DNA from 3 places in the Methylobacterium sp. BI1 genome. Region 1 is predicted to be linked to each of the others. Evidence: riboswitches for the same ligand, from Rfam matches in the RefSeq annotation. Region 1 holds a riboswitch; each other region holds the start of a gene.
What was found. Region 1 has a riboswitch for cobalamin ahead of AC1MGR_RS04535 (CbtB domain-containing protein). Riboswitches for the same ligand answer to the same signal wherever they lie in the genome.
Positions count from the first base shown of each region.

Region 2: it holds a riboswitch for cobalamin, as region 1 does, so the genes downstream of both, AC1MGR_RS21350 (TonB-dependent receptor) here and AC1MGR_RS04535 (CbtB domain-containing protein) in region 1, are expected to answer to the same signal.
Region 3: it holds a riboswitch for cobalamin, as region 1 does, so the genes downstream of both, AC1MGR_RS15325 (TonB-dependent receptor) here and AC1MGR_RS04535 (CbtB domain-containing protein) in region 1, are expected to answer to the same signal.

Region 1 is NZ_CM155267.1:934,011-937,270, reverse strand. Features, by position in the region: gene AC1MGR_RS04550 (hypothetical protein) at 1-492, opposite strand, end outside; gene cobO (cob(I)yrinic acid a,c-diamide adenosyltransferase) at 534-1,157, opposite strand; gene cobU (bifunctional adenosylcobinamide kinase/adenosylcobinamide-phosphate guanylyltransferase) at 1,154-1,666, opposite strand; cobalamin riboswitch at 1,773-1,965, shown strand; gene AC1MGR_RS04535 (CbtB domain-containing protein) at 2,020-2,196, shown strand; gene AC1MGR_RS04530 (CbtA family protein) at 2,224-2,979, shown strand; gene AC1MGR_RS04525 (DUF1636 family protein) at 2,972-3,260, shown strand, end outside.
Region 2 is NZ_CM155267.1:4,519,314-4,522,573, forward strand. Features, by position in the region: gene AC1MGR_RS21350 (TonB-dependent receptor) at 1-2,049, opposite strand, end outside; cobalamin riboswitch at 2,158-2,374, opposite strand; gene AC1MGR_RS21355 (hypothetical protein) at 2,465-2,776, opposite strand; gene AC1MGR_RS21360 (FdhF/YdeP family oxidoreductase) at 3,066-3,260, shown strand, end outside.
Region 3 is NZ_CM155267.1:3,265,441-3,268,700, forward strand. Features, by position in the region: gene AC1MGR_RS15325 (TonB-dependent receptor) at 1-1,509, opposite strand, end outside; cobalamin riboswitch at 1,821-2,022, opposite strand; gene AC1MGR_RS15330 (DUF2934 domain-containing protein) at 2,193-2,381, shown strand; gene AC1MGR_RS15335 (helix-turn-helix domain-containing protein) at 2,441-2,764, opposite strand; gene AC1MGR_RS15340 (type I secretion system permease/ATPase) at 3,060-3,260, shown strand, end outside.

The DNA.
Region 1 (3,260 bases):
CGCTTCCGGGGGCGCCGCCTGTTCCCACCCGTGCGGCAGGGGCTGCCACAGGAACTCCGCGCCGAGGGTCTGCCGCGTCGTGCCGAGGGCCTGGACCGCCCGGCCGAACGGCGTATCGGTGGTCTCGAGGAGGTGGTTCATCTCCGGGGTCAGGCGCTCTGGCACGTACCAGTTGTCCGCCTCCGACAGGACGTGGTCGCCGCAGGCGAGCCGGACCTGGCGATAGCGCAGCACCGTGTCGGGGCCGGCATTCAGGCGCCGGCGCGTCTCCTCCGAGGCCGGCTTGTCCGCGCCGCGCTGCAGGTTCGCCACGAGCCGGGGCGTCGCCGCCATGCCGTGCTCGGCGCACCAGCCCTCGAGGGTCGCGGTGGCGGAGCGGCTGGCGAGCAGCCGGGCGTTCAGACCCTCCATCACCGCCAGGGCCTCGACCCGGCCGAGATAGCTGGCCGGCCAGGACGGCGCGGGATCGGCGCGGAGCCCGTGCATTCCCATCACCGTGGACAGCGCGACGGCCGCACCGATGGCCGCCCGCATCAGAACTCGATCCCCACCTGGGCCTTCACCCCGGCGGCGAAGTGGTGCTTCACGCTGCCCATCTCGGTGACGAGGTCGGCGGCCTCGATCAGGGCCGGCTTGGCGTTGCGGCCGGTGACGATGACGTGGAGATCCGGGCGGCGGGCCCGGAAGGCCGCCACCACGGCGTCGAGGTCCAGGTAGTCATAGCGCAGCGCGATGTTCAGCTCGTCCAGCACCACGAGGCGGATCGTCGGATCGGCCATCAGGTCGAGGGCCTTGGCCCAGGCGTGCTCGGCGGCGGCGATGTCGCGGGCCTTGTCCTGCGTCTCCCAGGTGAAGCCCTCGCCGAGGGTGTGCCAGTCGATCCGGTCGCCGAAAGCCTTCAGGGCGTGCTTCTCGCCGGTGTCCCAGGCACCCTTGATGAACTGCACCACCCCGACGCGCCAGCCGTGCCCGAGGGCCCGCAGCATCAGCCCGAGGGCCGCCGTGGTCTTGCCCTTGCCGGGCCCGGTATTGACGATGAGAAGCCCCTTCTCGATCGTCTTCTCCGCCACCTCGGCGTCCTGGACGGCCTTGCGCTTCTCCATCTTCTCGCGGTGCCGCGCGGCCTCGATCTCGGCGTCGGTCTCGGCGTCGGTCATGGGGTGGCTCCGGGTTGGGGTTTCACGATCAGGGGAAGACCCGCCACCGTGAGGACGACGCGGTCCGCCTGGGCCGCGAGGCGCTGGTGCAGGCGCCCCGCCGCATCGCGGAAGCGGCGGGCCAGGGCGTTCTCCGGCACGATCCCGAGGCCGACCTCACTGCCGACCAGGACCACCGGGCCGGGGGCCGCCGCGCAGGCCGCGAGCAGGGCGGCGGTGGCGGCCTCCAGGTCGGCCTCGGACAGGATCAGGTTGGTGAGCCAGAGGGTCAGGCAATCGACCAGCACCGGCCCGCTCGCGGCGGCGACCGCCTCCGGCAGGCTCAGCGGCACGTCCTGCGTGATCCAGCCGTCCGGGCGGCGAGCGCGGTGGAGCGCGATGCGCGCCCGCATCTCGTCGTCCCAGGCCTGGGCGGTGGCGAGGTAGAGCCACGGGGCCGGACAGGCCTCGATCAGCGCCTCGGCATGGGCGCTCTTGCCCGAGCGCGCGCCGCCGAGCACGAGGGTCATACGGGGGGTCGGATGCGCCATGCGGAACGCTGTGCCCGAAATCGGGGCCTCCGGTCAAAGGCGGGAAACCCGCCCGGGCCGCGTTGTCAGCGCATCGGCAACCGCGTAGAAGCGTGGATCGGACGGTGCCCCGGCAACGGGGTGAAAAGGGAATGCGGTGAGGGGGCGACCCTGAAACCGCGGCTGCCCCCGCAACTGTGAGCGGAGACGGGACTGCCATCAGCCACTGGAGCGATCCGGGAAGGCGGCAGGACCAGCGACCCGCGAGCCAGGAGACCTGCCGTCGAACGTGGACCTGCCGTCCACGCCCTATCGTTGACGGCCGCCGGCGGGGTGGCCAGGAGATGAACCCGATGTCGACCAACACCCTCGTCCTGACCGGCACCCGCACCAACGAGCGCCTCGGCGCCGTGCTCGTGGCCGCCTTCCTCGGCCTCGGCCTCGTGTTCATGGCGGGCTTCGCCCCGGCGATGGCGCTGCACAATGCGGCGCATGACTTCCGCCACAGCCAGAACTTCCCCTGCCACTGAGCGCCCCCGCCTAAGGCAGACACTCCCATGATGATCCGGCTCGTGTCGGCGGCCCTGGTCGCCGGCTTCCTCGCGGCTGTCGTCGCGACGGGCCTGCAGCTCGCGCTCACCTCGCCGCTCATCATCGCGGCCGAGCGCTACGAGACGCAGGCCTCCGCCGCGCCCGTCCGGCCGATTCCCGCCTCGCTGATCGTACGGGTCCATGGCGGTCACGATCACGGCACCAAGGACCCCTCCGTGGCGGGCGGCGAGGTCGCGCCCGAATGGCAGCCCGGTCCCGGCCTGCCGCGCATGGCCTTCACGGCCCTGGCCACCCTCGTGGGTGGCGTGGGCTACGCGCTCCTGCTCGGGGCTGTGCTCCTCGCCTGCAACCGCGAGCCCAGTCCCGAGACGGGCCTGCGCTTCGCCATCGGGGGTTTCCTCGCGGTGGCGCTGGCCCCCGCCCTCGGCCTCGCGCCGGAACTGCCCGGCATGGAGGCCGCGCCCCTGGCCGACCGCCAATTCTGGTGGGTGATGACGGCCGTGGCCACCGCCGTGGGCCTTTACCTCATCGCGATCCGGCGGGCGCCGATCACCATCGCGGGCGGCATCGTGCTCCTCGTCGCGCCGCATCTCGCCGGCGCACCGGAGGCGAGCCACGCCGCCTCGAACCTGCCGGCCTCCTACGCCGCGCAGTTCGCCGCGCGCTCGCTGGGCATCGCCTTCGTGTTCTGGGCGGTGATCGGGCTCGCCTATGGCTGGGCCTGGGGCCTGTTCGGCCGGAAGCGGCCGTCCCATGCCTGAGGTCGAGATCGCGCTCGTCACGCTCTACGTCTGCGCCACCTGCCGGGCGGCCGGCGACACGTCCGAGCCCCGCGCCGGCGCCCGCCTGCTGGCCGCCCTCCAGGAAGCCGTGAACACCGGGGCCCACCCGGGCATCACGGTTGAGAGCGTCGAATGCCTCTCGGTCTGCAAGCGCCCCTGCACCGTGGCGGTCGCCTCGCAGGGACGCTGGACCTACATCTACGGCGACCTCGACCCGGTCGCCTCCGCCGGCACCATCCTGGACGGCGTTGCGCTCTATG
Region 2 (3,260 bases), 1.6 Mb from region 1:
GTCGGCCTGGGCATTGGTCAGGTTCAGCACGTCGAGGGACAGGCTGATCCCGTTGTCGAAGTTGTAGCCGACCCGGCCGTTGACCAGCGCCGTCGGACGCGAGCGCACCGAATTGTCCTCGATCAGCGGCCGCGGCCCGAAATAGCGGACGCGCATCGATCCGAACCAGCCCGGCCCCTCGCCGAAGGTGAACCCGGCCGAGGCGATGGTGGTCGGTGCCTCCGGCACCCGGTTGCCGATCGGATCGCGGTCCGCGAAGCGGGCGTTCGTCACCGTCAGGTCGCCCTCCAGGGAGAGCCAGGGCGTGACCGCGTAGCGGTTGGTCCACTCGACGCCGAAGCGGCGGGTGGGGCGGCTCGGCTCGGTGGTGCCGCTGTCGCCCTGGAACAGGTTCTCGGAGGCGAAGTCGAGCTGGAACAGCGTCACGGCCGTCTCCAACCCACTGAGACTGCGGTTGCGCAGGCCGATCTCCGAGCCCGTCGAGGGCACGAGGAAGGGCGAGCGGCTGATGTTGAAGAGGGGGCTCGTCGGATCGACCGTCGCGGTGACGCCGCGGGCATCGTTCGAGTGGAAGCCGCCGCCGTAGTTCACGAACAATTCGGTGTCGAACCAGGGGCCGAGCACGAGCCCCAGCTTCGGGTTGACGATGCCGTCCCGGGCCGTGCCGGAATTGGCCGGCGTGTCCGAGCGGACATCGGCGTGGAAACCGTCGGCGCGAAAGCCGACGCTGGTGCGCAGCCAATCGGTCCAGCGCACCCGGTTCTCGTAGTAGAGCGCCGCGCTCGCCTCCAGCACCCGGTCGTCCAGCACGGTGGAGCGGACTTGCCGGGCCGTGGTGTTGAACAGGCCGACCCGGATGGCGTCGGTCCGGGTCTGGAGGCCGATCTCGTTCTCCATGGCCAGGCCGAACAGGCTGCCCTGGATCGTGTGGCTGACCTCCCCACCGCCGAGCACCCGGCTGTCGCGCTGGCGGAACTGGTCGCCGTTCACCGGATCGTTGAGGAAATAGGTGAAGTCGTTGAACAGGTTCATCCCGTAGCGGATGACGTAGGCGCTCGCCCGGGTGACTCCGGCGTCGCTCGTCCGGCTCCAGCGGCCCGAGAGGGAGAAGCGGCCGGTATCGCCGCCATCCGTGGGGTTCAGGGAGCCGAAGCGGCCGATCAGGCCCTCCCCTACCGCCCGCTCGGGAATCTGGTTGGTGGCGTTCCACTTGGCCCAGTAGGCCATGCCGGTCAGCGCGAAGCCGTCGAGGGCCGTGCCCTGGCTGTAGCGGAAGACGGCGTTGAGCTTGGCGAGCCGGTCCGGCACGTCCCAGGGCCCGTCATAGGTCTGGGCCTCCCCGGCCACGAGCAGGTGGCCTTCGCCGAGGGGCGCGGAGGCGATGCTGAGGGCGCGCTTGTAGCCGAAGCTGCCGAACGAGGTCAGCGCGAGGTTGCGCGCTACCGTGTCGAGGTAGTCGATCCGCACGGAGCCGGCGGAGGCGAAATCGCCGTCGCGGACGAAGTACGGTCCCTTGTGGAATTCCACCGCGCCGACGAGCTCGGGGATCAGGAAGTTGAGGTCGGCATAGCCCTGGCCGTGGGCGTGGGTGCGCATGTTCACCGGCATGCCGTCCACCGAGATGGCGATGTCGGTGCCGTGGTCGAGATTGAACCCGCGCAGGAAGAACTGGTTGGCCTTCCCCTCCCCGGAGTGCTGGGTGACGATGAGGCCGGGCACGCTCTCCAGCACCTCGCCGGGCCGGGTGATCGGCCGGCTGTTGAGGGCCGCGCCCGAGATCACGCCGGCGCTCGCCGCATCGACGGTCCGGAGGCCGCCGCCGATCCCGGTGACCCCGCCGACGAACCCGGCACTGGCGGCCGGTCCGGCCCCGCCGGTCGGCGGCGCCTCGGCGGTCACGGAGAGTTCGGCGAGGTCCGCCTGCGCGGTCTGGGCGCCGGCATCGCGGAGCGCGGCGCCGGTGGACGCGAGGCCGGCGCAGGAGGCCAGGAGCCAGGATCGATAGCTGGGCCGTGAACGGGGAAACGATCGGGAACGAGAGGACGACATGGGACCTCGGGCGACGTCTGTGGCACGTCACCGCGAACGAGGCCGGCCTGGATGCCGAACGGCATCCACCCCGACACCCACCAGGACACCCCGCCCGATGCGTTTCGCGTGTGACCACGACTGACGGCAGGTCTCCTGGCTCGCGGGTCACCGCCCTCTCATCGTCTTCCCAGGTCCCGGGTCCTGACGGACCGTTCACCCAGTGACGTGCTGATGAGGAGCTCGCCGCTTACAGTTGCGGGGGCAGCCGCAGCCTTGGACTCCCGTCCTCACCGCGTTCCCTTTTGATCCTCGACGAAGAGGAACCGTCGGGTGGCAGGAGGCCCGATGCGCGGGGGCGCCGTCAATGGCCGGACGGGGTTTTCAGGCCGGTGTGCCCGGCCGGCGACAGGCGCCGGACGAGGCAGGCCGCGCGTCAGCGTCGTCCCTCCGGTTTCCGCGCCGGCTCCCGCCGGCGGCCCGTCCCGGCCAGGACGGCGCCGCCGGCCGCGAGGCCGAGCAGGATCCACTTCAGGGGAAGCCGCTCCGCGCCCTCGCTGCGCTGGGGCTCGGTCACCATGTGCCCCGGCGGCAGTTCGACGCCCGGCTTGCCGTAGGCCTGCGCGTCGGCGATCTGCTCGGCCGACACGGCCCATTCGGCACCGATCTGCCGGTCATGTGCCATCACCGCGAGGCCGACCGCGAGGCCGACGGCCGCCGCCGCGAAGATCCTCACCGGCGTCCGCATCCTGCCCGTCCTCCCGCGCCGTTTCGACCGGAGGGTTAAGCGATTGGCGGGCCCGCCGCCAGGGTGGATCCTGCGCCGATGCCGCGGCGCGGTCTGGAACGGTTTTAACCCGCCCTTCACCCGCCCTGCAAAAAACGCATGGTACCCCTAACGGCATGACTGGCCTGCGTTTTCGCGTGATTGAGCGCGCGCTGTGCATCGCGATATCGCTGAAGGGAGACTGCTCCGCTTGGCGCCCGATCGTCGGCCGCGCCAGCCGTGCTTCAGCCCCCTGCCTCAGGACTCCCCGATGGATCACCCGGCCGCGTCCCCGAAGCGTTCCTCCGCCGCCGGCGGCTGGGGCGCCCTGAAAAGCTGCGGCAAGCACCTGCTCGGCAGCCGGGCGCCCCTGTCGGGCGCCCGCGCCATGCTGAAGGCCAACCAGCCCGACGGGTTCGACTGCCCCGGCTGCGCCTGGGGCGACCCGGAGCACGGCTCCTCGTTC
Region 3 (3,260 bases), 2.3 Mb from region 1:
GTCGGTGCGGTGCAGGACGGGCGCGTCGTAGCGCACGCCCGCCAGCAGGGAGACCTGGTCGGACAGGATCAGGCGGTTCTCGGCGAAGACGGAGGCCTGGGAGGTGCTGGTGGCGTAGGCCGGCCGGGCCCGGCCCTCGGCGGGGAACGTGCCCGGGTCGTAGGCGAAGGGATCGACGCTGGTGCTGGTGTCGAAGAAGAAGTTGTTGGTGTGCCGGAAGGCGATGTGGTTCACGTCGAACCCGGCCAGGACCTCGTTGCGGAACCCGAACAGGCTGCCGCGGACCGTGGCGTCGAGGCGGTTCCCGATCTGCTCCTGGCGGTGGTAGATCTCGAGGTAGTCGGAGCGGTCGATCCGCCCGGTGTCGCGGTTGAAGGCGTATTGCTCCACGTCCCGCCACTGGCGCCGGCTCTGCAGCCGGTAGGCGGTGTTGCGCACGGTCACGTCGGCGCTCGGCGTCCACTCGGCGCGCAGCTGCGTCCAGTTGTCGGTCCAGAGGATCCGGGCGTCGCGGACGTTGTAGTTGTTGAACCGGATGGATTCGAGGATGCGCCCGTTGACCAGGGGCGTGCCCCAGTAGCGGGTCGGCTCCTGATAGCCGAAATCATGGCTCAGGGTGACGGCGAGGTCCGGCGTCGCCTGCAGGGTCAGGGCGCCTGAGACCGCGAGGTTGCGGAAGCTGCCGTCCGGCGCGATCCAGCCCTCGGCGCGGTTGCCGCTGATGTTGAGGCGGTAGGCCAGGGCCTCGCCGATGGGGCCGCCGGAATCGAGGGCGAGCCGCGCGAGGCCGTCCGAGCCCAGGGCCGCGCGGGCCTCGTTGAGGGGCGTGAAGACCGGCTTCTTCGTCACCACGTTGACCACGCCGCCGATGGCGCCGTCGCCGTAGAGCACGGAGGCCGGGCCGCGCAGCACCTCGATGCGCTCCACGTTCCAGGTGTCGAACGGGAAGGTCACGGTGCCGGCGCCGACGAACAGGCGGGTGCCGTCGTAGAGCTGCTGGATCGAGTTCGGGCCGGCGAAGCCCCGGGCCGTGAAGGCGCCGTTGCCGTTGCCCGGGGCCGCCACCGTGGTGATGCCGGTGGCGTTCTGGGTGACGGCCTCCGCCACGGTGTTCTGGCCGCGCAGGCGGGTGGTCTCGCCCGCGATCACGTCGACGCTGGCGGGGGTCTCCAGTGGCGTCAGCCCGAGGCGGCTGGCGCTGCGGGCGGGACTGCGCAGGTTGAGCCCCTCGGCGGGGGCCGGGCCGCCGCGACCGGAGCCCGAGACCTCCAGGGTCTCCAGGGTCACGGCCGGCAGAGCTCCCTGCGTCTGGGACTCCCGGGTCTGAGCCCCGGCGGATATCGGCAGCAGGCCGCCGAGGAGGGCCGCCAGGGGCAGGACCAGGGTGGGCAGGACCCCGACGGGCAGAATTCCGACGGGAAGAAACCCGCCGGGAAGGAGCCCGACGGGAAGATCCTGGCGGGATCGCGGGGCGTTGGCGGTGCGGAGTTGGGTCTGTGCGACGGGCATGGGGCAACCGGGACAGGGCGCGGGCATCGGTCGGGACCGACGAGCCCTCCTCGCTAAAGCGAATGTTATAATGTTACAATCGCTGAAAGGTGCCGGACGCGGTCTTGTCCGCCACGCAGCCGCGTCCGGGCCGCGCGGAGCGGCCGGATCGGGCGTGGGCAAGCGGAACGCGCGGGCGAGGACGGGCATCGACGGGACGGCTGACGCGACGGGTCGCGCGAAGTGGCACGTCACCGCGAACGAGGCCGGCCTGGATGCCGAACGGCATCCACCCCGACACCCACCAGGACACCCCGCCCGATGCGTTTCGCGTGTGACCACGACTGACGGCAGGTCTCCTGGCTCGCGGGTCACCGCCCTCTCATCGTCTTCCCAGATGCAAGGCACCCAGTGACGTGTTGATGATGGGCTCGCCGCTTACAGTTGCGGGGGCAGCCGCGGCCTCGGACGCCCGTCCTCACCGCGTTCCCTTTTGATCCTCGATAAAGAGGAACCGTCGCGGATAAGCTAGGCCGTTTCCGGTACCGCAGTCAAACCCGTCCGGGGTTCGGCAACCGCCCCGTGGGCGGTCGGCCGGGGCGTATGCGCGCCGATCGGGGGACAAATCCCGCGGTGAAGCGTTGGCCCAGCAGGAAGAACCGGGCTGTGACGCTGTGACCGAGACTGAAGGAGCAGAGAGCACGATGTCCGAGGACGGGATCACGTTCGAGCGGATCCGCGAGCGCGCCCATGAGATCTGGGAGCGCAACCACCGCCCCGAGGGGTTCGAGGTCGAGTTCTGGCTGATGGCCGAGCGGGAGCTGCGGGCCGAGCGCGCCCGCACCACCCAGAAGGCGGACGCACCGGTGCAGGAGGACGCGGTCCGTCCCTGAACCTGCATCTCTCCCCGACACTGCAGGGGGCTGGCCCGGGGCCGCGGGCCCGGGGCGCCTCAGCCGTTCGGGGGCGGCGCCGCCGCGTCGTCCGCGAACAGGATCTCGTGGGTGAGCGGATCGTAGAAGCGCATCAGGTCCCGGACGAGGTCCTTGGCGGGAACGTCGAGGGCGGCGGCCCAGGCGCGGTAGCGATCCGGCGGGATCCGGCCGCGTCCGGTCTCCAGCTGCGAGATGAAGGTGTAGTACTCGGCCCCGACCAGGGCGGCGAGCTGGCGCTGGGACAGGCCGCGTGCCTCGCGCAGGTTCTTCAGGAAGCGACCGCCCTCCCGGCGCAGTTCCAGCACCCCCTCCGAATCCAGGCGTTGGTGGTGAGCGTACACGCGGGACATCCCTCCTCGGGCAGCGATGGTTGGGGCACGATCAATTTGTACAGTAAATTCCATATAGAGCAGGACCCGGGAGACTGTCCAGACGGCGCCGGTCCGGCCGGCGCCCGCGCGCGGTCGCGGCCCGGTCGCGCTGCCCGTCGTGGACGGCCCGGCGGCGTCGCCGGCAAGCTTGTTGGAAACAGTCCAAACTGCGCTATCATCGGCGGATGAAGAATTCAGACTCGGGATCGCCGGGGACGCTCAGATCTCGCGTCGCCTGCGCCCGCACGAGGATGCAGAGCGCAGCATGAACACGCAGACGACGCGGTCGGTGCTGAGCGACGGCCTGCGTGCGATGCGGCCCGTCCTGGCGACGGCGGTCGCCTTCGGGTTCTTCATCAACCTTCTGCTGTTCGTCAGCCCGCTCTACATGCTGCAGATCTACGATCGCGTGCTGCCGAGCCGGAACGAGACCACGCTCCTGGGCATCACCCTGATCGCGGTCTTC